Regions from separate parts of the Nocardia sp. NPDC060255 genome, predicted to be linked through region 2. Evidence: riboswitches for the same ligand, from Rfam matches in the RefSeq annotation. Region 2 holds a riboswitch; each other region holds the start of a gene.
What was found. A riboswitch is a leader RNA that binds a small molecule or an ion and turns the genes downstream of it on or off. The one in region 2 is predicted to bind S-adenosylmethionine.
Positions count from the first base shown of each region.

Region 1: another riboswitch for S-adenosylmethionine. It lies ahead of ACFWF1_RS23510 (bifunctional o-acetylhomoserine/o-acetylserine sulfhydrylase); the one in region 2 lies ahead of ACFWF1_RS00570 (rhodanese-like domain-containing protein).
Region 3: another riboswitch for S-adenosylmethionine. It lies ahead of ACFWF1_RS27905 (amino acid ABC transporter permease); the one in region 2 lies ahead of ACFWF1_RS00570 (rhodanese-like domain-containing protein).
Region 4: another riboswitch for S-adenosylmethionine. It lies ahead of ACFWF1_RS05120 (aminotransferase class V-fold PLP-dependent enzyme); the one in region 2 lies ahead of ACFWF1_RS00570 (rhodanese-like domain-containing protein).

Region 1 is NZ_JBHXAU010000013.1:50,888-58,430, forward strand. It holds gene ACFWF1_RS23505 (homoserine O-acetyltransferase) at 1-1,019, opposite strand, end outside; gene ACFWF1_RS23510 (bifunctional o-acetylhomoserine/o-acetylserine sulfhydrylase) at 1,058-2,395, opposite strand; SAM riboswitch class IV at 2,488-2,598, opposite strand; gene ACFWF1_RS23515 (TetR/AcrR family transcriptional regulator) at 2,650-3,360, opposite strand; gene ACFWF1_RS23520 (MFS transporter) at 3,494-4,990, shown strand; gene ACFWF1_RS23525 (NADP-dependent isocitrate dehydrogenase) at 5,298-6,515, shown strand; gene ACFWF1_RS23530 (MFS transporter) at 6,946-7,543, shown strand, end outside.
Region 2 is NZ_JBHXAU010000001.1:115,035-122,577, forward strand. It holds gene ACFWF1_RS00560 (hypothetical protein) at 1-944, shown strand, start outside; gene ACFWF1_RS00565 (O-succinylhomoserine sulfhydrylase) at 980-2,194, opposite strand; gene ACFWF1_RS00570 (rhodanese-like domain-containing protein) at 2,247-2,663, opposite strand; SAM riboswitch class IV at 2,678-2,794, opposite strand; gene ACFWF1_RS00575 (hypothetical protein) at 2,858-3,304, opposite strand; gene ACFWF1_RS00580 (FAD-dependent oxidoreductase) at 3,655-5,043, shown strand; gene ACFWF1_RS00585 (amidohydrolase family protein) at 5,103-5,975, shown strand; gene ACFWF1_RS00590 (DUF456 domain-containing protein) at 5,978-6,460, opposite strand; gene ACFWF1_RS00595 (CaiB/BaiF CoA transferase family protein) at 6,705-7,543, shown strand, end outside.
Region 3 is NZ_JBHXAU010000017.1:77,622-85,164, forward strand. It holds gene ACFWF1_RS27895 (glycosyltransferase) at 1-952, shown strand, start outside; gene ACFWF1_RS27900 (hypothetical protein) at 960-1,667, opposite strand; SAM riboswitch class I at 2,090-2,184, shown strand; gene ACFWF1_RS27905 (amino acid ABC transporter permease) at 2,442-3,485, shown strand; gene ACFWF1_RS27910 (amino acid ABC transporter ATP-binding protein) at 3,482-4,249, shown strand; gene ACFWF1_RS27915 (ABC transporter substrate-binding protein) at 4,249-5,223, shown strand; gene ACFWF1_RS27920 (GNAT family N-acetyltransferase) at 5,228-5,755, shown strand; gene ACFWF1_RS27925 (LLM class flavin-dependent oxidoreductase) at 5,752-6,864, shown strand; gene ACFWF1_RS27930 (ABC transporter substrate-binding protein) at 6,861-7,543, shown strand, end outside.
Region 4 is NZ_JBHXAU010000001.1:1,106,572-1,114,114, forward strand. It holds gene ACFWF1_RS05105 (M1 family metallopeptidase) at 1-246, opposite strand, end outside; gene ACFWF1_RS05110 (Pls/PosA family non-ribosomal peptide synthetase) at 246-4,160, opposite strand; gene ACFWF1_RS05115 (LysE family translocator) at 4,500-5,147, opposite strand; SAM riboswitch class IV at 5,294-5,407, shown strand; gene ACFWF1_RS05120 (aminotransferase class V-fold PLP-dependent enzyme) at 5,455-6,774, shown strand; gene ACFWF1_RS05125 (flavin reductase family protein) at 6,812-7,363, opposite strand; gene ACFWF1_RS05130 (YbaK/EbsC family protein) at 7,444-7,543, opposite strand, start outside.

The DNA of each region.
Region 1 (7,543 bases), on a different contig from region 2:
CGCGAGTGCACGACCTCCAGACCGTCGCAGCCCGGCAACCCCTCGGCCAGTTCCTGCTGCGTGCGCAGCGGGTACAGCCGATCGGAGTCGACGCCGCCGACCACGCACGGCACCGGCGTCGCGGCCAGTGCCGCGCGCACGCCGCCGCGGCCGCGGCCGATGTCGTGCCGGTTCATCGCCTCGGTCAGCAGCACGTAGGTGCCGGGATCGAAACGCCCGCAAAGCTTGTCGGCCTGGTGGTCCAGGTAGCTCTGCACCGCGTACCGGCCGCCGCGCCACGGATCCTCGGCGCCCTGCGCGCCGTTCTCGAACCGGTGGTCCAGCTCGTCCTCGGTGCGGTAGGTGAGGTGCGCGATGCGCCGGGCGATGCCCATGCCGGTCATCGGCGCGCGGTCGGTGTCGTGATAATCGCCGCCCTGCCAGTCCGGATCGGCCTTGATCGCCGCGATCTGGGTGGTCTGGGTGCCGATCTGGTCCGCGGTGGCGCGCGCGCCGACGGCCAGCACCAGCGCGGAGCCGACTCGATCCGGCGCGCCGACCATCCACTCGAGTACCCGCATACCGCCCATCGACCCGCCGACCACGGCGGCCAGCCGCTCGATGCCGAGCAGGTCGATCAGCGCCGCCTCGGCGGCCACCTGGTCACGGATGGAGATTTCCGGAAACCGTGCGCCCCAAGGCTTTCCGTCCGGCGCCAGGGTCGAGGGCCCGGTGCTGCCCTGGCAGCCGCCGAGCACGTTCGTCGCGATCACACACCACTCGTCGGTGTCGAGCGGACAGCCCGGTCCGACCATGCCGTCCCACCAGCCGGGCAGCTGATGAATGTCGTCCGGATGCCCGACCACGTGCGAGTCGCCGGTGAGCGCGTGCTCGACCAGCACCACGTTGTCCAGCGTGGGCGAGAGCTCGCCCCACCGCTGCACCGCGAGATGCACCTGCGGAATGACCGCGCCGCTTTCCAGCCGCACGTCCCCGATGGCGATGATGCCGAGCCGCCCGTCCGGGGGTGGCAGGGCCACCCCGGACGAACGGGCGAAACTCGGTTCGGTACTCAACGTCACGTCGCCGCCGCCGCGAAACCGGCCCGCAGATCGCTCAGGATGTCCTCGATGCCCTCGATCCCCACCGCCAAGCGGACCAGACCCGGAGTGACGCCTGCGAGCAGTTGCTCGTCGGGCGTCAGCTGCGAATGTGTGGTCGACGCGGGGTGAATCACGAGAGAGCGCACATCTCCGATGTTAGCCACATGGCTGTGCAGGGCTAATCCGTCCACGAACTTCTTGCCCGCATCGACACCACCGCGCAGCTCGAAGGCGACGATCGCGCCGGGCCCCTTCGGTGCCAGCTGCTGCGCGCGCTCGTACCAGGGCGAGGTCGGCAGGCCCGCGTAGATGACCTTGGTGACGTCCGGGTGGGTGCTCAGGAATTCGGCCACCGCCTTGGCGTTGGCGACGTGCCGCTCGACCCGCAGGCTCAGCGTCTCGATGCCCTGGCTGATCAGGAACGCGTTGAACGGCGAGATCGCCGAGCCGAGGTCGCGCAGCAGCTGCACGCGGGCCTTGAGTGCGAAGGCGGGCGCACCGAGGTCGGCGAACACCGCACCGTGGTAGCTGGGGTCCGGGGTGGTGAAGCCGGGGAAGCGCGGCTGTCCCTGCGCGTCGGTCACCGTCCAGTCGAAATTGCCGCCGTCGACGAGCACGCCGGCCACCGCCGAGCCGTGCCCGCCGAGGTACTTGGTCGCCGAGTGCACGACGATGTCGGCGCCGTGCGCCAGCGGCTGGATCAGGTACGGGGTCGCCACCGTGTTGTCCACGATCAGCGGCAGCCCGGCCTCGTGCGCGATGGCGGCGATACCGGGGATGTCGAAGATGGCGCTGCTCGGGTTGGCGATGGTCTCGCCGTAGAACGCCTTGGTGTTCGGCCGGATCGCGGCCCGCCACTGGTCCAGGTCGTCGGGATCGTCGACGAAGGACACCTCGATGCCGAGCTTGGGCAGCGAGTAGTGGAAGAGGTTGTAGGTGCCGCCGTAGAGGTGCGGGCTGGACACGATGTGGTCGCCCGAGGACGCCAGGTTCAGGATCGCGAACGTCTCCGCGGCCTGGCCAGAGGCCAGCAGCAGCGCGGCGACACCGCCTTCGAGCGCGGCGACGCGCTGCTCGACGACATCCTGGGTGGGGTTCATGATCCGGGTGTAGATGTTGCCCGGCTCGGCGAGCCCGAACAGCGCGGCGGCGTGATCGGTGTCGCGGAAGGCGTACGAGGTGGTCTGGTAGATCGGCAGGGCCCGGGCACCGGTGGTGCTGTCCGGTGCCTGTCCCGCGTGCACCTGCTTGGTCTCGAAGGACCACTGCGCGGTGGGATCGATATCGGCCGCGGGCACGGTGGAATCACTCATGAGCTTTGCTCCAAAGGAAAAGGTTGTTCGCCAGAACTACGGGGTTATCGGGATTTGGGCGAAGGACAACAACACATTTCGGGAACCTCCTGAAAGCGCGCTTGCTCTCGACCTTCGAGAGCCCGGTCATCACCCGGAGCACCCCACCGCTGCTGGAGGGTTGCCGTCCAGCAAGCCGGGGCTTCGCGCTGGCACTCATGACCTGAAGGCATCATAACCGGACGTCGCGCGACGGTTGAAACCTATGCGCGAACTCAGTCGGAAGCGCTGGTCCGCGCGCCGCCGCAGACCCGGAGGAACTCATCGAAGGCCGCGCAGAACGAGTTCCGGCCCGCCGTCGCGGCCTCGTACAGATCGTCGTAGTCGAACATGCTCTCGCCGCACTCCATGGCGAGGTGGTTGATGAGCTGCCAGGAGCCGAGGATCAGCCGCACCGGGAGCGCGCACGGCGTGGTGGCGAGCCGGTCGGCGACCACCGCGGCGATGGCGATGTTCTTCTTGTCGGCGTGCTCGAGGCTGCGCGCGCTGACCGCAGGACTGCTGCGCACGATCCGCTGCATCTGCTGGAATTGCCGGAACGAGATCGGCCCGCCGCCCGGTTCGCTGACGGCTCGGTCGATCACCTGCAGGAACGCCGAGCGCAGCGATTCCAGTTCGTTGTCGGTGACCGGAAGCCTGCGCAGCGTCTCCGCCACGGCCTGGCCGAAGTCCTGCACCGGCCCGAGGACGATGTCCTCTTTGCTGTCGAAGTACCGGTTGATCGTGCGCGGCGAGACATCCGCGGCGTTGGCGATCTGCTCGACCGTCGTCGCGTCGAAACCCTGTGTGTCGCACAGGTTCAGCCCGACCTCGATGATTCGCAACCGGGTCTGCTGCTTCTTGCGTTCGCGCAGGCCGGGATGCGCGGCGCCCGCAGGAGTTTCGGCTGCGGCACTCGCGCCCGTCGGCGTCGGTGACTCGAGCATGTGCCCACCTTATCGCAACCCAGTGTTTTCGTGTCCGTAACCGTCAAATGTCGTAGCGCGACATTTTTCTCTTGACGCCAAATGTCGTCTGATGACAGGATAGCCAAGCACTTCCTACGAAGAGGAGACGACGGTGACCGAGACTGCGACAGCAGTAGAAGTTCCGGTAAAACAAGGCAGCTCGGCCCGCTGGTTCGCCCTCGGCGTGATCGCATTGGCCCAGCTCATGGTGGTTCTGGACGCCACCATCGTGACCATCTCGCTGCCCTTCGCCCAGGCTGATCTCGGCATCAGCGACGGCAACAAGCAGTGGATGCTCACCGCTTACACGCTGATCTTCGGCGGCTTGCTACTGCTCGGCGGCCGGCTGGCCGACTACCTGGGCCGGCGCCGGATGTTCATCATCGGCCTGGTCGGCTTCGCCGCCGCGTCGGCACTTGCCGGTCTCGCGCAGAACGGCGCGGAGATGTTCGCCGGGCGCGCGTTGCAAGGCGCGTTCGCGGCCTTGCTCGCGCCCGCGGCGTTGTCGCTGCTGTCGGTGACCTTCACCGAGGCGCGTGAGCGGGCCACCGCATTCGGCGTGTTCGCCGGCATCTCGGCCGGTGGCGCCGCGCTGGGCCTGATCGCGGGTGGCGCGCTCACCGAGTACGCCTCGTGGCGCTGGTGCCTGCTGGTGAATACCCCGATCGCATTGCTCGCCCTGGTCGGCGCGCTGGCATGGGTGGTCAAGGACGTGCCCGCGCCACGGACCGGCGGCTACGACGTGCCCGGCGCGGTCACCGTGACGCTCGGCCTGATCGCGATCGTGTACGGCTTCAGCCGCGCCGCCGAGGACGGCTGGCTGGCAGGCAGCACCCTCGGCCTGCTCATCGCGGGTGCCGCGCTGCTGATCGCCTTCGTCGTGATCGAACGGCGCTCGGCCAATCCGCTACTGCCGCTGCATATTCCGGGCGAGATCAACCGAGGCGGCGCGTTCCTGGCCGCGCTGCTGGTGCCGATCGCCATGTTCGCGATGTTCCTGTTCCTCAGCTACTACTTCCAGATCACCCTGGGCTACTCGTCGCTGAAGGCCGGTTTCGCCTTCCTGCCGTTCCCGGCCGGCATCGCCATCTCCGCGGGTGTCACCAGCGCGCTGCTGCCGAAGCTCGGCCCGCGTCCGCTGATGGTGGCCGGTGCGGTGCTCGGGGTGCTCGGCCTGCTGTGGCTGGCCCAGCTCGGCTTCGGCGACAGTTACGCGTCGAGCGTGCTGCCCGCGCAGGTGCTGATCGCGCTCGGCATGGGTCCGCTGTTCGTCGGCATGCAGACCGTCGCGCTGCATCAGGTCGAGGAGGCCGATTCCGGCGTGGCCAGTGCGCTGCTCAACGCGGCGCAGCAGGTCGGCGGCGCGGTCGGCACGGCGCTGCTGACGACCATCTCGGTGCAGACGGCCAAGTCCTACGCGGAGAGTCACGCCACGATCGACAACCTGATCGCCCGCGCCTCGATCCACAGCTACGACGTGGCGTTCTACGTCGGCGCCGGATTCTTCCTGGCCGCCGTTCCGGTGATCGCGTTCATGATCCGGGACCGGCCCGAGAACCTCATCGAGGGTTCCGAGGACGGGGCGCGCCCGGTCCACGTCGGCGTCTGAATTTCGCAGTAATCCCCCTCGGTCCGCGTATCGCCAGTTCGGCGCTGCGCGGACCGTGGTCGTTGGGCGGGGCCGACCTGGGAATTGCGGAATGACCTACCAGTCAGTAAGTTCGTGGGGTTTCTCACTCGGGGGGCTGCCCGCACACCACGATCATCGGCAGCAGTACGCTTGTCTTGTTTGCACCACACGTCTCGCGGACAACGCGGGGCATATACGTTGTCTGTTGGAACAGCTGGGGTCCGCTCACAAGCGTGTTCACCTGGCCGTGCAATGAGGGCACCATCCTAGGAGGACACGAAGATCCATGTCCAAAATCAAGGTTGAAGGTACCGTCGTCGAACTCGACGGCGACGAGATGACCCGGATCATCTGGCAGTTCATCAAGGACAAGCTGATCCACCCGTATCTCGATGTGAATCTCGAGTACTACGACCTGGGCATCGAGTACCGGGATAAGACGGACGACCAGGTCACCGTCGACGCGGCAGAGGCGATCAAGCGCCACGGCGTCGGCGTCAAGTGCGCCACCATCACGCCGGACGAGGCGCGCGTCGAGGAATTCGGCCTGAAGAAGATGTGGCGGTCGCCCAACGGCACCATCCGCAACATTCTCGGCGGCACCATTTTCCGTGCGCCGATCATCATCTCCAACGTTCCGCGCCTGGTGCCCGGCTGGACCAAGCCGATCATCATCGGCCGCCACGCGTTCGGCGACCAGTACCGCGCCACCGATTTCAAGGTGTATCAGGCCGGTTCGGTCACCATCACCTTCACGCCCGAGGACGGCAGCGAGCCGATCCAGCACGAGGTCGTGAAGATGCCCGAGGACGGCGGCGTCGTCATGGGCATGTACAACTTCAAGGCTTCGATCATCGATTTCGCGCGGGCCTCGTTCAATTACGGCCTGCAGCAGAACTACCCGGTGTATCTCTCCACCAAGAACACCATCCTCAAGGCGTACGACGGCATGTTCAAGGACACGTTCCAGGACGTGTTCGATGCCGAGTTCAAGACCCAGTTCGACGCGGCGGGCCTCACCTACGAGCACCGCCTGATCGACGACATGGTCGCCTCCTCCATGAAGTGGGAGGGCGGTTACGTCTGGGCCTGCAAGAACTACGACGGTGACGTGCAGTCCGACACCGTGGCGCAGGGCTTCGGCTCGCTCGGCCTGATGACGTCGGTGCTGCTGACCCCGGACGGCAAGACCTGTGAGGCGGAGGCCGCGCACGGCACCGTCACCCGGCACTACCGCCAGCACCAGCAGGGCAAGCCGACCTCCACCAACCCGATCGCGTCGATCTTCGCCTGGACGCGCGGGCTCGAGCACCGCGGCAAGCTCGACAACACCCCCGAGGTGATCGGCTTCGCGCAGACCCTCGAGGATGTCGTCATCAAGACCGTCGAAGGCGGTCAGATGACCAAGGACCTCGCGTCGCTGGTCGGTGGCGACCAGGGTTACCTGAGCACCGAGGAGTTCCTCGGCGCGCTCGACGCCAACCTGGCCCGCGCACTGCGCTGACCAGGAAATACCCGGCGCTGGAAGCGAATCCGGCGCCGGGTGATGAACCTTACGGGCACCCGCACCACACGGTGGTACGGGTGCCCGGACTGTTTCCGGGGACGGACAAGGTCCGTAGAGCAGTCGAATGGCTCGACGCCGGAAGCGAATCCGAGGCGGGGATGACGCTGACCACATCGGGTCGGCCGACTGCCCGGGCTGCGGTTGTTTCCGAATGGAATTTGCCAGGTGATGGGGCGCGGCGTGTCCCTATTGCACGTTTTTACATGCTGACCTGCACGTTTTCTTGATTGTTAGCGTGTCTCAACTCACGTTTACTTGGGAAGCGAAACCGCCTGCTGAGGCGTTTCATGGATACGTGACCACACCCCTCGCCACCCAGGCCCCCGCACGCCCCGAGCCTGCGCGGACGACTTGGCATGTGCCTGCCATGCTCGCGCTGGCGCTCGGCGGGTTCGGTATCGGCACAACAGAATTCGTCACCATGGGTTTGCTGCCGGACATCGCGCGCGCCATGGGTGTCTCCGAGCCGACCGCGGGACACGCGGTGTCGGCCTATGCGCTGGGCGTGGTGATCGGCGCGCCGCTGATCGCCGCCCTGTGCGCGCGGGTTTCCCGCAAGAAGTTGCTCATCGCGTTGATGGCGGCGTTCACGCTGGGCAATGTGGCGACCGTGGTCGCGCCGACCTTCCACACCCTGGTGCTCGCCCGATTCGTCTCCGGCCTGCCACACGGCGCGTACTTCGGTGTCGCGTCGCTCGCCGCCGCCACGCTGGCCCCGGTGGGTCAGCGCGCAAAGGCGGTTGCCGCGGTTATGCTCGGGTTGAGCGCCGCCAATGTTGTCGGCGTTCCCGCAGCCACCTGGCTCGGCCAGCATCTCGGCTGGCGCGACGCCTACGTGGTGGTCGCGGTGATCGGGCTGGCGACGGTAGCCGCCCTGATCAGGTACGTGCCGGAGCTCACCGGCATCACCATGACCAACCCCGTGACCGAACTCGGCGCGCTGCGCCGTCCCCAGGTGCTGCTGA
Region 2 (7,543 bases):
GGCGGGACGCGCTCGCGGGTGGCTTCACTGATCGGGAGTTGCACGGGGTTGCGTGGCAGCGGGTTCGGCGCGGGTCGTATGTCACCGCTGCTTCGGGGCAGGCCGTGTCTGCTGAACATCAGCATCTGATGTTGACGCACGCTGTGGCCGGGGCTTCGAGTGCCGAGGCGGTGGTCAGCCATGTCTCGGCGGCGATCGTGCACGAATTATCTTGCTGGGCACTCTCGTTGGGGCGGGTTCATCTCACCCGCGCGCGGCGCAGCGGCGGCAGGGTGACTCGGCAGGTGGCCTTGCACTCGATGCGGATCGATCCCGATGAGATCGTGCGGGTCGGGGGTCTCCGCGTCACCAGTGTGGCGCGAACCGTCATCGACCTCGCCAGGTCCGTTCCGTTCGAGCAGGCCGTCGTCGTCGGTGATCACGCGTTGCACTCTGGCAAAACAACCCGCGACGAGTTGCTCGCCGAGCTCGCACGTTCGGCGGGGCGGCCGGGTAATCCGGCGGCGCGGCGGGTGGTGGCCTTCCTCGACGGCAGGTCCGAGAGTGTCGGCGAATCGCGCAGCCGAGTAGCGTTGCGCGCCGCCCACTTCCCCGAACCCACGCTGCAAGCTCAGATCACCACCGCGACCGGCAAGATCGTCGCGCGAGTCGATTTTCTGTTCCCAGAGCTCGGTGTCATCGGCGAATTCGATGGTCTGGTGAAATACCGCGGTGCCCGTGTCGGCGATCGGCCACCCGAGGACGTGGTAATCGCGGAGAAGGCGCGCGAGGACACCCTTCGCGCACTCGGCTGGCTAGTCGTCCGCTGGACCTGGCGCGACCTGGACTCCCCGCACAACTGGTTCGCTCGCTTGACCCGCGCCGCCGAAATCGGCCGCCGGACCGAACGAACCGGCGGCTGGCATGTGTGCACAGACCCTCCGTACTCCTCACAGCAGGTCTAACTGCTGTGAGGAGTGTTGACGCTCTGTGAGCCTTGCTAGCTGAGGGCGTGGTCGAGGTCGGCGAGGAGGTCGGTGACGTCTTCTAGGCCGACGGAGATGCGGACTACGCCGTCGGTGAGGCCGATTGTGGCTCGGCCTTCGGGGCCCATGGCGCGGTGAGTTGTGGTGGCGGGGTGGGTGATGAGGGATTTGGCGTCGCCGAGGTTGTTGGAGATGTCGATGATGCGCAGGCGGTTGAGGACTTCGAAAGCGCGCTTCTTGGCTTCGTGGGCCGGGGCGTTCAGTTCGAAGGTGACCACGGTGCCGCCTGCGCTCATCTGGCTGGTGGCCAGGTCGTGCTGCGGATGTGATTCCAGGAAGGGGTATTTCACCCAGCTGACCGACTTGCTGGTCTCCAGGAAGTTGGCGATGCGCAAGGCGGATTCGGTCGAATGGCGAACGCGCAGTGGCATTGTCTCCAAACCCTTGAGCAGCGTCCACGCGTTGAACGGGCTCAGTGCCGGGCCGGTATGGCGCATCAGGGTTTTCACCGGGCCGTCGATGTAGTCCTTCGCGCCGAGGATGGCGCCACCGAGTACCCGGCCTTGGCCGTCGATGTGCTTGGTGCCGGAGTAGACGACCACGTCGGCACCGAGTTCGAAACCACGCTGCAGCAGCGGGGTGGCGAAGACGTTGTCCAGCACCACCTTCGCGCCCGCGGCGTGCGCGAGTTCGGTGACCCGGCGCACGTCGACGAGGGTCTGCATGGGGTTGGCGGGCGTCTCGAAGAACACGGCCTGGGTGGGCACGGACAGTGCCTGTTCCCACTGGTCCAGATCCTCGCCGTCGACGAAGACGGTCTCGATGCCCCAGCGCGGCAGGATCTCGTTGCACACCACGAAGCAGGACCCGAACAGGCTGCGCGCGGCGACAAGTCGATCACCGGCACCGAGCAGCGCGCCCAACGCGGTGAAGACCGCGGACATTCCGCTCGCGGTCGCGAAGCACGCCTCGGCGCCGTCGAGCAGTCGCATCCGCTCCTCGAACATGGCCACCGTCGGGTTGCCGTAGCGGGAGTAGACGAAATGCTCCACGTCACCGGTGAACGCGGCCTCGGCGGCCTCCGCGCTCTCGTAGACGAAACCGGAGGTCAGGTACAGCGCCTCGGAGGTTTCCTCGAAACCGGAGCGCCGCAACCCGCCTCGCACACCGAGAGTCGCGGGGCCGACGCCCTCGGGCAGCGGCTTATCGAACGCACCACCGGTGATCACGACCGCCTCCCGCCAGAGCTCCGCGAGAACATGTCAGCCGAACAGCAAAGGCTCATGACTGCCGCCAAGGCAAACCGAGGGCACGCCAGCCGGTGCCGCCGCGATGTCCGTCCGCGCCGACCGGCCCTTCGAAGCCCTCGAGCACGTTGTACGAGGTACCGAACCCGGCCTGTGTCGAGGCGATCGCCGCGCCGATCGAGCGCTGCCCCGAACGGCACAGGAAGATCACCGGCGCTTCCGGGTTGTGCCCGTCGAGCGCCGTGACCAGCTGCTCGGTGAACTCGCCGTTGCGCGTGCCGGTCGAGTCGACCCACTCGATCAGCACCGTCGGGCGCTCGATCGAACTGGTGTCGGGCACGCCGACGAACTTCCACTCGGCCTCGGTGCGCACGTCGACCAAGACGGCTTCGGGGTTGTCTCGCAACAGATCCCAAGCCTGCTGCGGGGTGATGTCACCGGCATAACTCATCTGGACCCTCCTAGAATCCGCACTTGCCGCGCTCGGGTTTGACGCGCGGCCAGGTCGTCACCCGGAGCACCCCACCGCGGAGGAGGGTTGCCGACCAGTATTGCCGGGGCTTAGCACTGGTTCTCATGACCTTCTGCTGAGATTGCCTGGACTAGGGCCGCCCTGTCAAATGGCTGCTCACGGTATGAGAATGCTCAATTACAGACCAACCATTTGTCACCGGATCTGGTCAGATTCCAGGTCGCGGTCGCCTCGGTGCCGTCGACCTTGGTGGTGACCGTCGCCTTCGCCCGATCGCCGTCCATCTTCGGATCGTCGAGTTTCGTGATTTCCACGGTCTTTCCGCCGCCGGAACGCCCGGCGAGTGGGGAGCGTTTCGGGTCGAAGCCCTGGCAGCCCGTGCCTGGTGGGGGCACCAGATCGGTGGTGTTCGACCCTTCGACGAAGTTGCGCACGGCGGCGGCGATCCGGTCCGATTCTGTGACATTTTTCTCAGCGGGCGACACGACCCCGCCGATGATGATCGCGCCGAGCACGATGACCGCGAGGACGGCCGCGGCGACGAACGGCGCCACGGAACGCTTGTCGGTCTGATCGACCGTGATGACTTCGTCCTCCGCGGGTGACTGCTGATCGCTCATGCCCACGATGATCCCTGGTCGGCAGGGATATCCGATGCGCACCCCCGACCCGGGTGACCGTCGATGACGAAGGCCGTTGCGCCGCGCGGGGAATCAACGTCGCGAGATCGGGTAACCCGAATAGCACGCGTCGATGGCATCCATTCAGTTCACGCACCGCCGAGGGCCGCCCCACCAACCACCGATAGAATCGCGAGACTGCGGCCTGCTGTCATAGCCGCGGCTGGAGTGGCCACGAGCCGACAACTCCAGTGTCCGCGCCGCCAGGTGCAACCAGCCAGCGCGTAACTTAGCCTAGGCTAAGGAAGACGCCGTTAATTTGTTCTCGACCAAAAGGGTGCGCGTAAAAGATGACCGAACAGAGTGCAGCTAACCGCCCGCTCCGCATCGCCATCGTGGGCGCCGGACCGGCCGGGATTTATGCCGCCGACGCGCTGATGAAGTCCGATGCCGAGGTCAGCATCGACCTGTTCGAGCGCATGCCCGCGCCGTTCGGGCTGATCCGCTACGGCGTCGCGCCGGACCATCCGCGCATCAAGGGCATCATCACCGCCCTGCACAAGGTCCTGGACAAGCCGCAGGTGCGCCTGCTCGGCAACATCGACTACGGCACCGACATCACCCTCGACGACCTGCGCACCTTCTATGACGCGGTCATCTTCTCCACCGGCGCCAACGCCGACCGCGCGCTCGGCATCCCCGGCATCGGCCTGGACGGCTCCTACGGCGCGGCCGACTTCGTGTCCTGGTACGACGGCCACCCGGACGTACCGCGCACCTGGCCGCTGGACGCCGAAAAGGTCGCCGTGCTCGGCGTCGGCAACGTCGCGCTCGACGTGGCCCGGGTGCTGGCCAAGACCGGCGACGAACTGCTGCCGACCGAGATCCCGCCGAACGTCTACGCGGGCCTCAAGGCCAACAAGGCGCTCGAGGTGCACGTGTTCGGCCGCCGCGGCCCGGCCCAGGCCAAGTTCACCCCGCTGGAGCTGCGCGAGCTGGACCATTCGCCGACCATCGAGGTCATCGTCGATCCCGAGGACATCGACTACGACGAGGGCTCCGAGGCCGCGCGCCGCCACTCCAAGCAGGTCGACATGATCGCGAACACGCTCGAGCAGTGGGCGATTCGCGACGTCGGCAACCGCCCGCACAAGCTGTTCCTGCACTTCTTCGAGTCGCCCGCGGAGATCCTCGGCGAGGACGGCAAGGTCGTCGGCCTGCGCACCGAGCGCACCCAGCTCGACGGCACCGGCAACGTCAAGGGCACCGGCACCTTCAAGGAATGGGACGTGCAGGCGGTCTACCGCGCCGTCGGCTACCTGTCGCAGAACCTGACCAACCTGCCGTTCGACGACCAGGCCGGCACCGTGCCCAACGAGGCGGGCCGGGTGATCGGCGACGAGAACGCCGACGGCGCCGACCGTTACGTCCCGGCCACCTACGTCACCGGCTGGATCAAGCGCGGCCCGGTCGGCCTGATCGGCCACACCAAGGGCGATGCCAACGAGACGGTGGCCTGCCTGCTCGACGACAGCGCGAACTTCACTCCGGCCGCGCAGCCGGAGCTGGACGCCGTCACCACCTTCCTGGAGGGTAAGGGCATCCCGTTCACCACCTGGCAGGGCTGGTACCGCCTGGACGCGCACGAGCGCTCGCTCGGCGAGCCGGAGGGCCGCGAGCGCGTCAAGGTGGTCGAGCGCGAGGACATGCTGCGGGCCAGCGAGCCGCACAAGGTCTGAGCGACCCGCTTGTTACCTCCGCGACAGCGGAAAGACTCGCACTGAGGCATTCTGTACAGGTGTTCGATGCCCATCTCCACATCTTCGATCCGCGGTTCCCGCGGTTCGAGAACGAGGGCTACCTGCCCGGCTCCTTCACCATCGCCGACTATCGAAAGCGCATGTCGCGCTTCGATGTCGGCGGCGGCGCCGTGGTCAGCGGGTCCTTCCAGGGCACCGACCAGACGTATCTGAAGGCGGCCCTCGCCGAGCTCGGCGCGGGCTGGGTCGGCGTCACCAGGCTCGACCTGGACGCCACCGACGACGAGATCATCGAACTGGACCGGATCGGCATCCGCGGCCTGCGCTTCAATCTGAAGCGGGCCGCCGCCGACATCACCGGCATGACGCTGCAGGCGCTGCGCGCCCATGAACTGGTCGGCTGGCATGTCGAGGTGTACATCGACGGGCAGATGCTCGCGTCGCTGCAACCGGTGATCTCCAAGCTGCCGGTGTTCTGTATCGACCACCTCGGCATGTCCGACGAGGGCCTGCCCTACCTGCTGGATCTGGTGGATCGGGGCGCCAAGGTGAAGGCGACGGGTTTCGGCCGGGTCGCGCTGAGCGTGCCGGACACGCTGCGGCGCATCCACGCGGTCAATCCGGAGGCGCTGATGTTCGGCACCGACCTGCCCGGCACCCGCGCGGGCCGCCCGTTCCAGGATTCCGATGTCGACCTGATCTGCGATGTGGTCGGCACGGATATGTTCGCCGTGCTGGAGGACAACGCCCGCGCGTTCTATCGCCTCCCGGCCCGGGTCCGCCCGCTGCCTGCCGACCCGGCGCCCACGCTGCCCATGTACACCACCGAGCAGCCGACCATCCCGATCCGCCGCGACAGTCTCCCGAAACTCGAAGTGGCAGACACCATCCCGCTGCCCATCATCGAATAGCGTTAGGTGACGATGGCACCAACAACCCAGACGCCGGTGGCGAGTAGCGCGCCGAGCAGTTCTATGAGCATCGACAGGCCTACGCCTTTGAGTGCGTGAACCGTTGACTGCCAGGCTTGTTGGCCGACGCGGAGGCGTTGGAGTTCGGAGAGATAGACGCCGAGCACGAAGCCCACGAACAGGCCGACCACTGGGATGACGAAGAAGCCGACGATGCCGAGTACCGCGCCGAGGATCAGCGATCGGTTGGCGACGCCCGCGTCCTTCATCTTTCGACCGGGCCAGGTGTATTTGATGACACCGGAGAGCACGAGCAGGGCGGTGCTGATGGCGAAGACGGTCCAGGCGGTAGCGCCGCCGGTCATGAAGGCCCACACCGCGATTGCGCCGAAGATCAGGATGACGCCGGGCAGGATCGGGATGATGATGCCGAGCAGGCCGACGAGAATGACCAGGCCGACAACGACGTCGCCCCCGGCACTCACGACTCCACCTCGCTAGCGCTCGGCTCCGTCATGCGCGTGGCGCGCTCTCTCATGACTCCACCCTCACCGCCGGCTCGGTTGCCGCGCTGCTGGGATTGTGGCCTACCCGGTTGGCCGATGCACAGCGAAGGCCGCGAGAGAACGACTCGACGTTATTGTCATACTGTCAATACACCTCCCGGGCCGCTCCCGGGGCAGCGCCGGACCGCCGGTGTACTGGATCAACGACGAACCGAGGTAGGGCGTGAGCACTCCATCCACCGCCGTCAAAGGCCCGCTCGCGGGCATCAAGGTCATCGAGCTGGCCGGCATCGGCCCCGGCCCGCACGCCGCGCTGCTGCTGGCCGATCTGGGCGCCGACGTGGTGCGGATCCAGCGGGCCGGGCAGATCCCCGGCGGGTTCGACCGGCCGCAGCAGCGCGGGCGGACCATCGTCGAGGCCAATCTCAAGGACCCGGCCGATATCGCGAAGGTGCTCGGGCTCATCGAGAAGGCGGACGTGCTGATCGAGGGCTTCCGGCCCGGCGTGACCGAACGGATGGGGCTCGGCCCGGACGACACGCTCGCGCGCAACCCGCGCCTGGTCTACGGCCGGATGACCGGCTGGGGCCAGGAGGGCCCGCTCGCCGATCGCGCCGGACACGACATCAACTACATCTCCCTCACCGGCGTGCTGCACGCGATCGGCCGCAAGGGTGAGCGGCCGGTGCCGCCGTTGAACATGGTCGGCGACTTCGGCGGTGGCTCGATGTTCCTGGTGTTCGGGCTGCTCGCCGCGCTGGTCGAGCGGCAGACCTCCGGCAAGGGGCAGGTCGTCGATGCCGCGATGGTCGATGGCGCCCTTGCCCTTTCCCACATGATCTGGGGCATGCGCGGTTATGGCGCGTGGTCCGACGAGCGCGGGGTGAACCTGCTCGACACCGGAATGTCGTTCTACGACACCTACGAAACCGCCGACGGCAAGTACATGGCGGTCGGCTCGATCGAGCCGCAGTTCTACGCGCAGCTGCTCGCGGGGCTCGGCATCGACCCGGAAGGCCTGCCCTTCCAGCTCGATCCGGCGGGCCAGGAAACCCTGAAAAA
Region 3 (7,543 bases), on a different contig from region 2:
GGCGCAGCGCGGAGTCTCGCGGATGAGGGTCGTGATTCTCGATGACGCGTCGGGCGACGACACCTTTGCGACGGCGATCGATGCGGCCGGTGGGGATCCGCGAATCACGGTGTTGCGCAACGACACCGAACCACCGCCCGGATGGACCGGCAAAGCTGCCGCGTGTGCGCGATTGGCCGAATCGGTGGATACGCCGGTGCTGGTGTTCGTCGACGCGGATGTGCGGCTGGCACCGGGGGCGGTCGCCGCGGCCGTCACCGAATTGCGCAGGCAGCGGGTCGCGTTGGTGGCACCGTGGCCGAGGCAGCGGGCCGACACGGTGGCCGAGGCGCTGGTGCAGCCGTTGCTGTGCTGGTCTTGGGCGGCCACACTGCCGATCGCGCTGGCCAATCGGAGCCTACGGCCGTCGACTTCCGTTGCCTGTGGCCAGTTCCTGGTGTTCGATACCGCCGCCTACCGAGCTGTCGGCGGACATGCCGCGGTTGCCGCAAGCGTGACCGAAGACCTCGATATCGCCCGAACACTGCGCCGGGCAGGACAACCCACCACCCTCGTCGCCGCGGGCCGCATGGCGAGCACCCGAATGTACGAGGGCGCTGCCGAACTCGACGCCGGATACACCCGCTGGCTGTGGTCCGCGTACGGCGGCACCATTGCGGGCGGAGCCGCCGTGGGAACGCTTGCCGCCCTGGCCTATTGGATCCCGCCCTGGGCGGCGGTAGGCGGTCGTGGGGCCGTCCGCCGCGCCGGTGCCGTCGGCTACGCGGCGGCCGTCACCGGCAGGCTGCTGGCCCGCTCCACCGAAACCAGCGGACCGCTCTCCCCCGCCGATGTCCTTGCGGCCCTGGCCCACCCGTTCTCGGTGCTCGCCTACCTACTGCTGTGGGCACGCTCCCAGCGCGCCCGCCGACGCGGCGCGCTGCGCTGGAAAAGTCGCGCGCTCAACACATAACGCCTTCCTACGGAACCTCGGTGATCCCCACCGTCGGCAGGAAGAAGCAGGACTTGCCGCCGTTCTCGACGGTCCCGAAGACCGCGGCGAGCACCGTGCCCTGCCCGGTGTCGACGGGCACGGCGCGCACGCCACCCATCGGGAGGGCGGCGAAGAAGAAGTCCTGGATGGCGCGTTCGGCGATGGGCCGCAGGGCGATCGGGACTTCGGCGGGGATCATCGCGCGCAGGATGGTGGACAGCGGGCCCATCGAGGCGAGGCCGCCGCGGCCGCTGGTCACGTTCAGCCAGGCCACCTGCATGCCGGTGGTGTCCGGTCCGTCCTGGTTCAGGCCGTAGGGGACGAAGGTGAACATGGTCTGTCCGGCCTTGACGGCGGACAGGTCGAGTCCGGGGATGGTGACCGAGGTCTTGGGCCATGGGCCCGGCACCGCGCCGGCCACGGCCGGGGCGAGACCGAGGGAGTTGCCGTTGAGGCAGTACGCGGCCGCGGTCGGGTAGAGAAACGGCTGCATGCCGAAGGCGCGCAGGCCGTCGATCGCGGTGTTGTAGACGCCGAACAGGTCGCCGGGCGCGACGGTTCCGGTCTGGGTGGGACCGGGCGGGACGGGGGCCGTTGCAGACGGCGTCGGCGTCGCGCCCGCGGTGGGGGCGGCGAGCGCCAGCGCGCAGGTCGCGGCAGCGGACAGCATGGTCAGACGGCGCGGTACGGCCATGGCGACCTCTTCTCATCGTCGACGCGAATCGAAGGCTGACGGTACTCCGGCAAACGCTGTGAACTGGCTATATTGCCTGCGGCAAGCTCTCGGCGTGTCTTCGATGGGCGGCGGCGCCCCCTCGTCCCCGGGTTTCGCAAGACGAGTTCGCGGGGTCCGCACATCGAGGCTTGCGCTAAGCCGTATGCTGCTTCCCGGCGGAGCCGCCCCGGTATGTGAGCGCCCGCACCACGAAAGCCGACACCCGACAGGCCGTCCGCAATCAGGCTGAGCCAGCGCATGTCCGGCTATCGGAAATACCCGGCGAATCGAGCCGAGGCAAGATCTACGCTCACCGTGATTGCTTCCCTTGTCTAAGGGTTCCCCTGCTGGGCATGATAATTCGGCTCGACCCTGACATCATCCGGTGTCCGGATCGGCGACAACCATCCAGAGCGACCGAGAGACCTGGCTCGTCGACGTCGCAGCAACCCCCCGGCTCACCGGGTGCGGGTGCTTCCGCCGGGACCGATGGAGGAACCGAAGTGATCATCTCCGCTGTCCGAGGCGCCCGTTGGGGCCGCCGACATATCGACCAATGCAAAGTGACGTCTGCGAGCTGTCGGGGCTGACCCGCAGCCAGTCTGTTGCACCCGTCGCTGGCCGGGTGATGTGACCGCGGCCCGAGGTGGCGCGGTCTCGTTCGTTCTTCCGAAGGACCCCGACCATGAGTGAGCGCAGCGAGCGAACACCAGCTGCAGTCATGACGGAGCCGAGCGCCGGCCAGGTGCAGTCATGACCGCGTCCACCGCACCCGACGCCGCCGCCCCCAGCACTACCGACGGCGATCCGGTCGCTACCGACACTCGCGCAACCGTCGCGCTCGATCTGGTGCCGGACGGATCCGCCACCAGCTCAGGCGATTCCGCGCCGACCGTCGCCAAGACCTGGCATCCGTGGCGCTGGGTGATCAGCGCCGTCGCGCTCATCCTGCTCGCCCAGTTCATCCACGGCTTGGTCACCAATCCCGGCTGGGATTGGCCGACTTTCGCGAAGTACATCACCGCGAAGTCCGTGCTGGCCTCGCTGAAGGTGACGCTGGAGCTCACCGCCTGGGGCACCGCGCTCGGCTTCCTGCTCGGCACCGCGCTGGCCATCGCGCGGCTGTCGAACAATCCGGTGCTCCGGGTGATCTCGTGGAGCTACATCTGGGCGTTCCGGTCGATTCCGCTCATCGTGCAGCTGCTGTTCTGGTTCAACATCGCCTACCTCTACAACACGCTGTCGATCGGAATCCCTTTCGGTCCTTCCTTTTTCACCTTCGAGGTGAACGGCGTGATCAGCGGATTCACCGCGGCGGTGATCGGGCTCGCGCTGCATCAGGCGGCGTACTCGGCCGAGATCATCCGCGCGGGCATCATCTCCGTCGACGCCGGTCAGCTGGAAGCCGCTGCCGCGCTGGGCATTCCGAAGGTGCGCCAGTTCCGCTCCATCGTGGTACCGCAGGCCATGCGCTCGATCCTGCCCAATGCGACCAACGAGGTGATCAGCCTGTTCAAGGGCACCTCGATCGTGTCGGTGATGGCGATCGCCGAGCTGTTCTACCAGGTCCAGGTGATCTACGGCCGCAACGGCCGGGTGGTGCCGCTGCTGCTGGTCGCCACCGCCTGGTACATCGTGCTCACCACCGTTCTCTCGGTGGCGCAGTACTACATCGAGCGTCACTACGCCAAGGGCACCCAGCGCACGCCACCGCCGTCACCGGCCCAGCGAGCCTGGCAGAAGCTGCGCGAGATCGCCGAATCCGGTTCCACCGCACCGCGAGGAGCGACCCGATGACCACCGCACTCGCCGTCGAAGTCCGCGGCGTCCGTAAAGCCTATGGCGCGCACGAAGTGCTGCGCGGCGTCGACCTGACCGTGCGCTCCGGCGAGGTGGTCACGGTGATCGGCCCGTCCGGTTCCGGCAAGTCCACGCTGCTCCGGGTGGTCAACCACCTGGAGTCGCTGGACGCGGGCACCGTGCACATCGACGGCGAGCTGATCGGATATCGGCTGCGCCGCAACACCTTGCACGCGCTGCCCGACCGCGAGGTGCGCAAACAGCGCTCGCGCATCGGGTTCGTCTTCCAGCAGTTCAACCTGTTCCCGCATCTGACCGTGCTCGACAACGTCACCATCGCACCGCTTTCCGCGCAACGCCGGGACCGCAAAGAGGTCGAGGCCGAGGCGCGGGTGCTGCTGGACCGAGTCGGCATCGGTGAACTGGCCGACGCGTACCCGCGCAGGCTCTCCGGAGGACAGCAGCAACGGGTCGCGATCGCGCGGGCACTCGCCTTGCGCCCCAGGGTGATCCTGTTCGACGAACCCACCTCCGCGCTGGACCCCGAACTCGTCGGCGAGGTCCTCGATGTGATCCGCGACCTCGCGCACGGCGGCACCGCGCTGGTGATCGTCACCCATGAGATCGGCTTCGCCCGCGAGATCGCCGACACCGTGGTGTTTCTCGATGCGGGCGCCATCGTCGAGCAGGGGCCGCCCGAGGCCGTCCTCGACAATCCGCACCACCCGCGCACCCGCGCGTTCCTTTCCCGAGTCCGTTGATGAACAGGTTCCCGATGAAGCTCTCCGCCCTGGCCACCGCCGCCGCGACCGCGGTCGTACTGCTGGCCACCGGCTGCACCGATCCCGAAGCGGAGTCCGCGGCCCAGCCCGCCGGTGCCATCACCTTCGACCTCTCCGCCGCCCAGACCGGCCGGGTGCGCACCACCAAGGTGGACAACATCGCCGCCGAAGTGCCGCAGGCCATTCGGGATCGCGGCACCCTGGTGGTGACCGGTGCGTCCGGCACCGCGCCGCCGCTGCGCTTCTACGCCGACGACGACAAGACCGTGGTCGGCTCCGAGGTCGATTTCGCCTCCCTGGTCGCCGACATCCTCGGCCTGAAACTCGAGCTGCAGGTGGCGGATTGGTCGCAGAACTTCGTGCGCATCGATTCCGGCGAGGTGGACGCGTTCATCTCCAACGTGACGGTCACCGAAGAGCGTAAGGAGAAATACGACTTCGCCACCTACCGCAACGACACCGTCGCACTGGAGGTGCCCAAGCAGAGCACCCTCGAGTACAAGGATCCTAAGAGCCTGGCGGGCAAGCGGATCGGCGTCGGCAGCGGCACCAACCAGGAGCAGCTGCTGGTGAAGTGGAACGAGCAGAACCGCGCGGCGGGCTTGGCGCCCATCGACATCGCCTACTTCCAGCAGACCAGCGACTACTACCTGGCGCTCGCCTCGCAGCGGCTGGACGGCTACATCGGTCCCAACCCGACCGCGATCTACCACTCCGCCACCGCGAACCAGACCAAGATCCTCGCCACCTTCTCCGGTGCGGGCGACGCGCTGCAAGGCGAGATCGCGGTGCTCACCAAGAAGAACAACGGGCTGATCACCGCGGTCCAGCACGCGCTGAACTACGCCATCCAACACGGCACCTATCAGCAGGTGATCGATCGCTGGGGCCTGAAGACCGAACAGGTCACCGAGTCGCGGATCAATCCGCCCGGCCTACCGAAGCAGCGGTGAGCCGGTGACCCAGCACCTTTCGCGGCCCGACCTACGGGTGCACCAGGTAGCACAGGACGATCCGCTGGCCGCGCCGCTGCTGGCCGAACTCGCCGTCGAATACAGCAGCCGCTACGGCCGCAGCCCGGGCGAGATGCACGCGTCGCTTCGTGACTATCCGGCAACGGAGTTCGCGCTGCCACACGGCGCCCTGCTGGTCGTCACCCGCGACAGCGAACCGGTGGCGGGCGGTGCGTTCCAGCGCTACGACGCGGAAACGGCTGAGCTCAAACGCATCTGGACCGCCCGCGAACACCGCAGGCAGGGGCTCGGGTTGTTCGTGGTCGAACAGCTCGAAGCCGAGATCGTGCGGCGCGGCTACCGGCGCATCTACCTGACCACCGGTCCACGCCAGCCCGAGGCCGTCGGCCTCTATCTGGCCGCCGGATACACCGCGCTCTACGACCCGGCCATACCCGCCGAGGAGATCGGCCCGCATCCGTTCGAGAAGTATCTGCCCGCGCTCACCGACGAACTAGGAGCAACCGCATGAAGTTCCTACTGTTCACCCTGGTCACCCGGGTGCCCGAGCCGACGACCGGTCGACTGCCCGGAACCAGGGAGCGGCTGCTGAATGTCGTCGAACAGGCCAGGCTGGCCGAGGATCTCGGTTACGACGGGTTCGCCGTCGGCGAGCGGCACGAGGATCCGTTCCTGTCCGCCGCACCCCCGGTGATCCTCAGCCACATCGCCGCGGTCACTTCCCGCATCACACTGTTCACCGCGGTCACCACGCTGAGCCTGCTCGACCCGGTGCGCGCCTTCGAGGACTACTCGACGCTGGACAATCTGTCCGGCGGCCGCCTGGAACTGATCATCGGCAAGGGCAACGGGACCGCGCAGGCCGAGCTGTTCCACGTCACCACCGACGACCAGTGGGACCGCAATCGCGAAGGCTACGACCTGTTTCGGGCGCTGTGGGCCAGCGACAGCGTCACCTGGTCGGGCCGGTTCCGGCCGGAACTGCAGAACGCCAAGGCCTTGCCGCGGCCGTGGCAGCCGAAGATCCGGATCTGGCACGGCAGCGCCACCAGCCGGGATTCGGTGGAACTGGCTGCGCGCCACGGTGATCCGTTGTTCTCGGCGAACGTCACCAACCCGATCGAGCCGTATGCCGAACTGGTCCGCCACTACCGGGAGCGCTGGGAGTTCTACGGGCGCAACCCGGCCGACGCGCTGGTCGGTGCGGGCACCGCCGGATTCCATGTCGCCCGCAGCTCCCAGCAGGCCCTCGCGACCTACCGCCCGATTTTCGAGGCGCGACTCGCGTTGGCGCGCAGGCTCGGCCTGCCGGTGGTGTTCGAGACGCTGGACGACTTCGTCACGCGCAGTTCGGCTTTGGTCGGCAGCCCGGAGCAGGTGATCGACAAGGTCGGCAGGCAGCACGAGCAGTTCGGCCACGAGGTGATCCACCTGTCCGCCGAGCGCGACGGCCGCCCCGAAATCGACTATCTGGACAGCCTCGCGCTGTTCCAAACCGAGGTGGCGCCGGAGCTGCGCCGCCGAATTCCCAGCCGTCCGTTGGCTATCGGCGCCGATACCGCCGAGCTCGATCCGCGTGACGAACCCGTCCGCACCGAAACATCTGGAGTTATTTCGTGATTCGCACCCGCTACCGAATCGTCGCGCTGGCAGGCGCGCTCGCCGCGGCCACCACCGTGGCCGCCTGCGGCACCGATTCGGCCGCACCCGGCGGCGACGCCGGACCGCCGAAGCCGGGCGGCACCCTGCGCTACGGCCTGTCGCAGGCGCCTACCTGCTCGGACCCCGCACAGTCGGCCACCAACCAAACCCTTTACGTGACACGGCAGATCGTCGATTCGCTGACCGATCAGGATCCGAAGACCGGCGAGCTGAAGCCGTGGCTGGCACAGAGCTGGGAGGTCACGCCGGATGCGAAGGTGTTCACCTTCCACCTGACCGACGGCGTCACCTTCAGCGACGGCACGCCGCTCACCGCGGATTCCGTGCGTAAGACCTTCGATTCGGTCATCAAGCTCGGCTCGGCCAAGGCGGCGCTGGCCTCGAGCTACCTCACCAACTATGTCGGCACCACCGCGGTGGACAAGCTGACCGCACGGGTCGAGTTCAGCAAGCCCAATGCGCAGTTCCTGCAGGCGTCCTCGACCGCCCAGCTCGGGATCCTGGCCGATGTCACCACCGCCAAGCCCGCCGAGCAGCGCTGCCTCGGCGACAACATCGCCAGCGGGCCGTTCACGTACGCGAACTACCGCCAGGACGCGTCGGTGACGCTGGCCAAACGCGCCGGGTATCAGTGGGG
Region 4 (7,543 bases), 990 kb from region 2:
ATGGGTGTACTTCGCGGCCTTGGCGCCGTTGACGAACACCTTGGACACGGTGAGCGCCTGGGACAGATCGAGCGAGAAGCGCGGCTGCACGGCGGTGGTCACCGCGGTGATCTCGGCGCGACCGGCCAATCGGTTGCTCGCCACCTTGTAGGTGAGGTCGAGCTCGTATCGCGATACCCGGTAGCCCCGATTTCCGTTCTGCGGCAGGTATTCGTCGATCGGTGCTTCGTAGAACTTCCCCGGCATCAGCGGGCCGCTCCCGGGTCGCCTCCGAACCAAGGCGCGATCGGGTTGCCCCACCAGCGAGTGGACGGGGGAACGGTGTCGCCGCGCATCACCAGCGAGGCGGGGCCGATGGTCGCGCCCTCGCCGATGGTCGAGGCGGGCAGCGCGACGCAGTGCGGGCCGAGTGTGGCACCCGCGCCGAGGGTGACCGTGTCCATGGACATGATGCGGTCGTGGAAGAGATGGGTCTGCACCACGCAGCCGCGCTCCACGGTCGCGCCGTCACCGAGTGTCACCAGGTCCGCCTCCGGTAGCCAATAGGACTCGCACCATACCCCGCGGCCGATCTTGGCACCGAGTCCGCGAAGCCACAGGTTCAGCACCGGTGTACCCGTCGCGGCGCGCGCGAACCACGGCGCGGCAACGGTTTCCACGAAGGTGTCGGACACCTCGTTACGCCACACGAACGAACTCCACAGCGGATGCTCCTCGGCGCGAATCCGGCCGATCAGCAACCACTTCGCGGCCACCGAGCTCGCGCCGGCGAGCGCGCCGGCGGCCAGCAGCACGAAGCCGCTGAGCAGTGCGGTGGGCAGATGGCCGAGGCTCTGCGCGAGCCAGGCGAGGGTGAACAGCACGCCGAGCCCGATGGCGAAGGTCACCAGCACCGGGATCAGGCGGCAGGTCTCGACGATGCCGCGCGCGATCCGCAGCTTCGGCGGCGGATCGAAGGTGCGTGCGGTGTCCGAACTTTCCGGCGCGCGGCGCAATCGCACGGGCGGGCTGCCCAGCCAGGACGAGCCCGCCTTCGACTTGGACGGCGCCGCCGAAAGGACCGCGACCAGACCGTTTTTCGGCACCCGGCGGCCGGGCGCGGTCATGCCGGAGTTGCCGAGGAACGCGCGCTTGCCGACCTTCGCCTCGCCGATGCGCAGCCAGCCGCCGCCGAGTTCGTAGCTGGCGATCATGGTGTCGTCGGCCAGGAACGCGCCGTCGGCGACCGTGGTGAATTTGGGCAGCAGCAACACCGTGGACGCCTCGACGCCCTTGCCGATCTTCGCGCCCAGCAGGCGCAGCCACGTCGGCGTGAGCAGGCTCGCGTAGAGCGGGAACAGGAAGGTGCGGGCGGAATCCAGCAGGCGCTCGGTGGACCAGACCTGCCAGCCGGTCCGGCTGCGTACCGGGTGATAACCCTCGCGCAACCGGAAGCTCAGCAGTCGTACCAAGATGATGGTGATCGCCGCGTAGACCGCGAGGCTGAGCAGCGTGGCGACCGGCAGGATGGCGAAGGCGCGGCCCAAACCGCCCGCGAGCGTGCGGGTGTCGCGGATGAACCAGGCGATGAAGAGACCGCCCGCGCCGAGTCCGAGGATCGGCACCGCGGCCAAGGCTATCGAGGTGACGCCGAAGATCGCCACCCAGTGTGCGGCGCGATCGGGCGTGTGCCCGGGCCAGCGATGGTGCGCCTTACCGATTTTCGCGGCGGGCGAGCCCGCCCACTCCTGCTCTGCCTTGACCTTGCCGGACACCGCGGAGCCCGGGGCTACCTCGGCGTTCTTGCCGATTCTGGTGCCGGGCAACAGGATCGATCGAGAGCCGACCACCGCGCCGGGTCCGACGGTGACCGGGCCGATCTGCACGACGTCGCCGTCGATCCAGTAGCCGGACAGGTCGACCTCGGGTTCCACGCTGCAGCCGTCGCCCAGTTCGAGCATGCCGGTCACCGGCGGGAGGGTGTGCAGGTCGACGCCCTTGCCGACCTTGGCGCCGAGCGCCCGCGCGAACGGCACCATCCACGGTGCGCCGGAGAGGTTTTCCGCGCCGCTCGCCTCGGACAGGCGTACCGCGGCCCACAGCCGCAGGTGCACCGAGCCGCCGCGCGGATACCGGCCGGGCGTGACGCCGCGCAGCAGCAGCCGAGCGCCTGCCACGCAGATCGCCATCCGGCCGGGGGGTGAGATGAAGAGCAGGAACGCCACCAGCGTCCACCACCAGGACAACTGCGGCAGCCACGGCAGCGAGCCGGACCAGGCCGCGACATTGCCGACGATGGCCAGCCAGGTGAGCCACTGCAGGCCGGTGAGCGTGGTGAGCGGAATGGTGGCCAGCACCTGCGCCCACTGGGCGGGCCGCGGCGTCGGGCGCACCACGCGCTCCTCGACGGCGACGGCCGGTGTGCTCTGCTCCAGCAGTTCCACCAGCGCGCCGAGGCGAGGATGGTCGTAGAGGTCGGCGACGGTGATCTGTGGATAACGCGCACGCAGTGCGGTGACCATCTGCGCCGCGGCCAGCGAGCCGCCGCCCAGGTCGAAGAAGTCGGCATCGAGGTCGGTGACCTCGCCGCCGAGCACCGAATCCCACAGTCCGGCAACCCATTGCGCGGTGCCGGTGAGATCGCTCTCGTCGTCCTCGGGGTTGTTCGGCAGCGGCCAGGGCAGCGCGTTGCGGTCGACCTTGCCCGAGGTGCGGGTGGGTAGTTCGTCGACCACGGCGAGCCGGGGCACCAGTGGCGCCGGAAGCTGTTCGGCGAGTTGGGCTCTGGCCGCCTTGCTGTCGAAATCGGGGCCGGTGCCCGCGAGGTAGCCGACCAGGATCTTGTTGCCCGCCTTGGTCGTTCGGATCGCGGCGGCGGCGCCGGTGACGCCGGGCAGGTGCTGCAGCGCGTTGTCGATCTCGCCGAGTTCGATGCGGCGGCCGCCGAGCTTGATCTGGTCGTCGGCGCGGCCGAGGAAGACCAGGCCCGCGCTGTCGTTGCGAACCAGATCGCCGCTGCGGTAGGCGCGATCCCAGCCGACCGAGGGCAGCGGCGCGTACTTCTCGGCGTCCTTCGCGGGATCGAGGTAGCGGGCCAGGCCGACGCCGCCGATCACCAGTTCGCCGGATTCGCCCTCGGCCACCGGGTTTCCGGCCGCGTCGATCACCACGAGATCCCAGCCGTCGAGCGGCAGCCCGATCCGGATGGGCCAGGCGCCGTCGAGCAATGCGGCACAGGCGACCACCGTTGCCTCGGTGGGGCCGTACGTATTCCAGACCTCGCGATCCGTATCACCGTTTCCGGCAAGGCGTTCCGCGAGCTCGGGCGGTACCGCCTCGCCACCGAAGATCAACAGACGGACCGCGTCGAGCGCCTCGGCGGGCCAGGTGGCGGCCAGCGTCGGCACGGTGGAGACGATGCTGATCTCCCGGCGCACCAGCCACGGGCCGAGATCGGCGCCGGTGCGGACCAGGTCGCGCGGAGCGGGCACCAGGCAGGCGCCGTTGCGCCAGGCCAGCCACATTTCCTCACAGGAGGCGTCGAAGGCGACGGAGAGTCCGGCGAGCACACGGTCGCCGGGGCCGATCGGGGCGTCCGGCAGGAAGAGCCGGGCCTCGGCGTCCACGAACGCGGCGGCGTTGCGATGGGTCACCGCAACACCTTTCGGCGTTCCGGTGGAGCCGGAGGTGAAGATGATCCAGGCGTCGTCGGCGGGGGTCGGCAGGGTGCTCGTGCTCGCGTCGGCCGGCTGGTCCGCCGTGGCCCGGATGCCCGCCGGTGTCGTCTCGATGCCCGCGGCCGTGACGATCGCGGTGACCTGCGCCTCGCCGAAGACCAGCTGGGCCCGTTCGTCCGGGTCGTCGGCGTCGACCGGCACATAGGCGGCGCCCGCGTACAGGACGGCGAGGATGGTCAGGTAGAGCTCCCCGGAGCCCGACGGCATCCGCACGCCGACCCGGTCGCCCGGCCGCACGCCCGCGGTGGCGAGCCGGGCCATGGTCTTCTCGATCTCGACGACGAGCTCGAGGTAGCTGAGCACCACCTGGCCGTCATCGATGGCGGGTGCGTCGGGATGGGTCAGCGCGGTCGCGGTCAGGATGTCGACGAGGGTCCGGGCCGGTGGCGTGTGCGCGGTCCGAAGTAGTGGGTCCACCGTCACATCAACCTGTGGTTGGAGCATGACGCCCTGCCCACCTCCCATTCGACCTGCCTCGCACTTCCCTGGTGTTGTTTGTGTCATAGCTGGGTTACCAGTGGGCAAACACCACGGTGACCAGTTGTCCACGGTACTCGGGGTTGTCGACGTTTGTTGTTCACCGGCGCGGTTGCCCGTCTCGGGACTGTGGGCGGGGTTGTTGCAGGTCGTGGCGATTTCTCCCGGACACGCCGAAGCAACGCCTGGTCGGCGGGTTACCCGGCGGGTTCGCTGGATGATCGCTGCGCCGACCTGCTTATTCCGGTGTGATTCCCCACATGAGCCCGGTGATCTTGCAGCTCAGGGCGTTTCGCGCAGCATCGATCAGGCCGCGGAGGCGGCGGTGCCGACACCGAGGGTGGCCAGGATGGCGGCGCTCACCTGTTCGAGCCGATCCCGGAGCTTCGGGCGGCGCAGCAGCGCGACCGCGCGGGAGGCGGCCAGGGCCAGGAGCACCATCGCTACCGCGGCAATGCTCGATTCGACGGCGCCGAGGGCGAGGGTGTTGGCGAAGGTGACCTCGGTCAGGAACTGGGGCAGCACGGCGAGGTAGAACAGGCCGACTTTCGGGTTGAACATGCACGAGACGACGCCCGCGGTGAACGCCGAGCGAACCGACGCGCGGGTACCGCCGCCCGCTTGTGCGAGCCCCTCCGCGCCGGTGGCGTCCCGGCCCGCTCCGCGCTGCCGCCGCTGGTCGAGCAGCGCGCGAATACCCAAGTACACCAAGTAGATTCCGCCGATCAGCTTCAGCGCGCGATACGCGGTCGCCGACTGCTCCAGCAGCGTGGCGACACCGGCCGCGACCACCACCGCCCACAGGATCCCGCCCAGCGCCGACCCGATCGCGGCCGCGATGCCCGGTCGGGCGTCTACCAGCGAGAACCGCAGCACGAGAAACGAATCCGGGCCCGGCGTCAGCGCCAGCAGCACGCACAGACCGACGAAGCTGAACAGCAGCGAAAGTGACACCTCATGATGTGACCGCAAAGTCGCCGCAGAAGCAATGGATTTCCACCGCTCCCGACGGAGGTGACCAGCGCGGGAGTTTTCCGGGCGAACACGCGGCGCCGCGGACCAGTTGACAGCGCCGGGGGATGTCTGCCAATCTCGGTTCAGGTCATGAGTACCAGCGTTCAGCCCCGGCTTGCTGGTCGGCAACCCTCCTCCGCGGTGGGGTGCTCCGGGTGACGACCGGGCTGACACCCGACCGGGTGCGGCAAGCGCGGACTCGACGAATCACCTGATTGCGGGTCCCAGAGCCGACGGGATTTTCGTGATGACTGCTGTGGCGACCCAGAACTGTGCCCCCCTCGCCCGGGTTTCCGGTGACGACCTCCAGGTGCCGCTCGTCCAAGGCGGGACGACCACCTACGCCAACTTCGACTACGCGGCGAGCGCACCCGCATTGGCCCAGGTCACCGACCGGATCCAGCAGCTGCTGCCGTTCTACGCGAGCGTGCACCGCGGCGCGGGCTACGCCTCGCGGATCTCCACCGAATGCTACGAGGCCGCCCGCGGTTCGGTGACCCGCTTCCTCGACGCGACCGACGACCAGGTAGTGGTGTTCACCCGCAACACCACCGACTCGCTGAACCTGCTCGCGTCCTGCGTGCCCGGCGACACCGTGGTGCTCGACATCGAGCATCACGCCAACTTCCTGCCGTGGACCACGCGCGGCCGCCGCGTCGTGCAGGCCGCGGCCACCGTCGAGGAGACCATCGGGCGGCTGGTCGCCGAGCTGTGTAGCAAGCCCGCCGCGCTGCTCGCGGTCACCGGCGCCTCCAACGTCACCGGCGAGGTGCTGCCGCTGGAGCGCCTGGCCACCATCGCCCACCAGTGCGGCGCCCGCATCCTCGTCGACGCCGCCCAGCTCGCGCCGCACCGGCGAATCAGCCTGCGCGACACCGGCATCGACTACCTCGCGTTCTCCGGCCACAAGCTGTACGCGCCGTTCGGCGCGGGCGTGCTGGTCGGCCGCCGCGACTGGCTCGACAACGCCGAGCCGTACCTGGCCGGCGGCGGCGCGGTCCGCGAGGTCACCACCACCGGCGCCGAATGGGCGCCCGCCCCGCAGCGGCACGAGGGCGGTTCGCCCAACGTGCTCGGCGCCGCCGCGCTCGCCGCCGCCTGCGACGCGCTCTGTGCGATCGACGCCGACGCGCTCGCCGCGCACGAACACCGGCTCGCCGACCGGCTGCGCGACGGACTCGCCGCCATTCCCGGCGTCAACCTGCTGCGCATCTGGACCGACGCCCCCGACGCCGTCGGCATCGTCGCCTTCACCCTGGACGGATTCGTCCCCGGCCATGTCGCCGCCTACCTGTCCGCCGAACACGGCATCGGCGTCCGCGACGGCCGCTTCTGCGCCCACCCGCTGCTGGCCCGCCTCGACCTCGACGGCGCGCTCCGCGCCAGCATCGGCCTGGGTACCACCCTCGCCGACGTAGAGCGCCTGATCCAAGCCATTGCCACGCTGGTCGAGGCCGGACCGGCCTGGAACTACGCCACCACGCAAGGCCTCTGGAACCCCACCCCGGAAACCCGCCCGTTCACGTCCCAATCTCCCACCGGCGCCGCCCCCTGCCTCGTCGACTAGTCCGGCAACGGCGGTCGCCCGGCGTGGGCGACCGCGTTCAGTCGCCGAGTCTGGTCGGGCGGTGGTAGCGGCCGTTGTAGTAGAGGAGGGGCGCGGCGGCGGGGGTTTCGTTGGTGTTGTCGTGGACTCGGGTTACCAGGCCGACGACGAGGGTGTGATCGCCGAGGGGGATCAGTTGGTGGATGGTGGCGCGCAGCCAGATGGGGGTGCCGTGCAGGACGGGTTCGCCGGTGTCGAGGGTGGTCCATAGCGAGCGGTCGGCGAAGCGGTCCGCGGCCGTGCGGGCGAAGCGCTGGGCCAGCTCGTGCTGGTGTTCGCCGAGGAAATGGATGACGACCGAGTCGGCATCGAGCAGTGCGGTGAGGCTTGACGAGGTGTGCGCGATGTTGAAGGAGACGAGCGGGGGCGCCAGTGACAGGGAGGCGAACGAGGTCGCGGTGAAGCCGATCGGGCCGCTCGGTGAGTTCAGCGTGACAACGGTGACGCCCGCCGGATAGTGGCGCATCGAGGCGCGGAACTGCTCGGCGGTGATCCCGCTCAGATCATCAGGGATCTGGAAATCCGTGGCGGGCCGTTCTGCTTCGGTCACCCGTCCAAAACTACGCGGGGTTCCTCCGGCTCGCCTATATTGCCTGCGGCGACTTGTTGTCCGATTCGCGGCCGCCGGTTTCAGTCGACGTCTATCGGCAGACCGGCCGTGATGCGCACCAGCTCGTGAAATGAGGTGCGGAAGACCGTGTTCGGGTGGCCGCCCGAGGCCCACACCTCG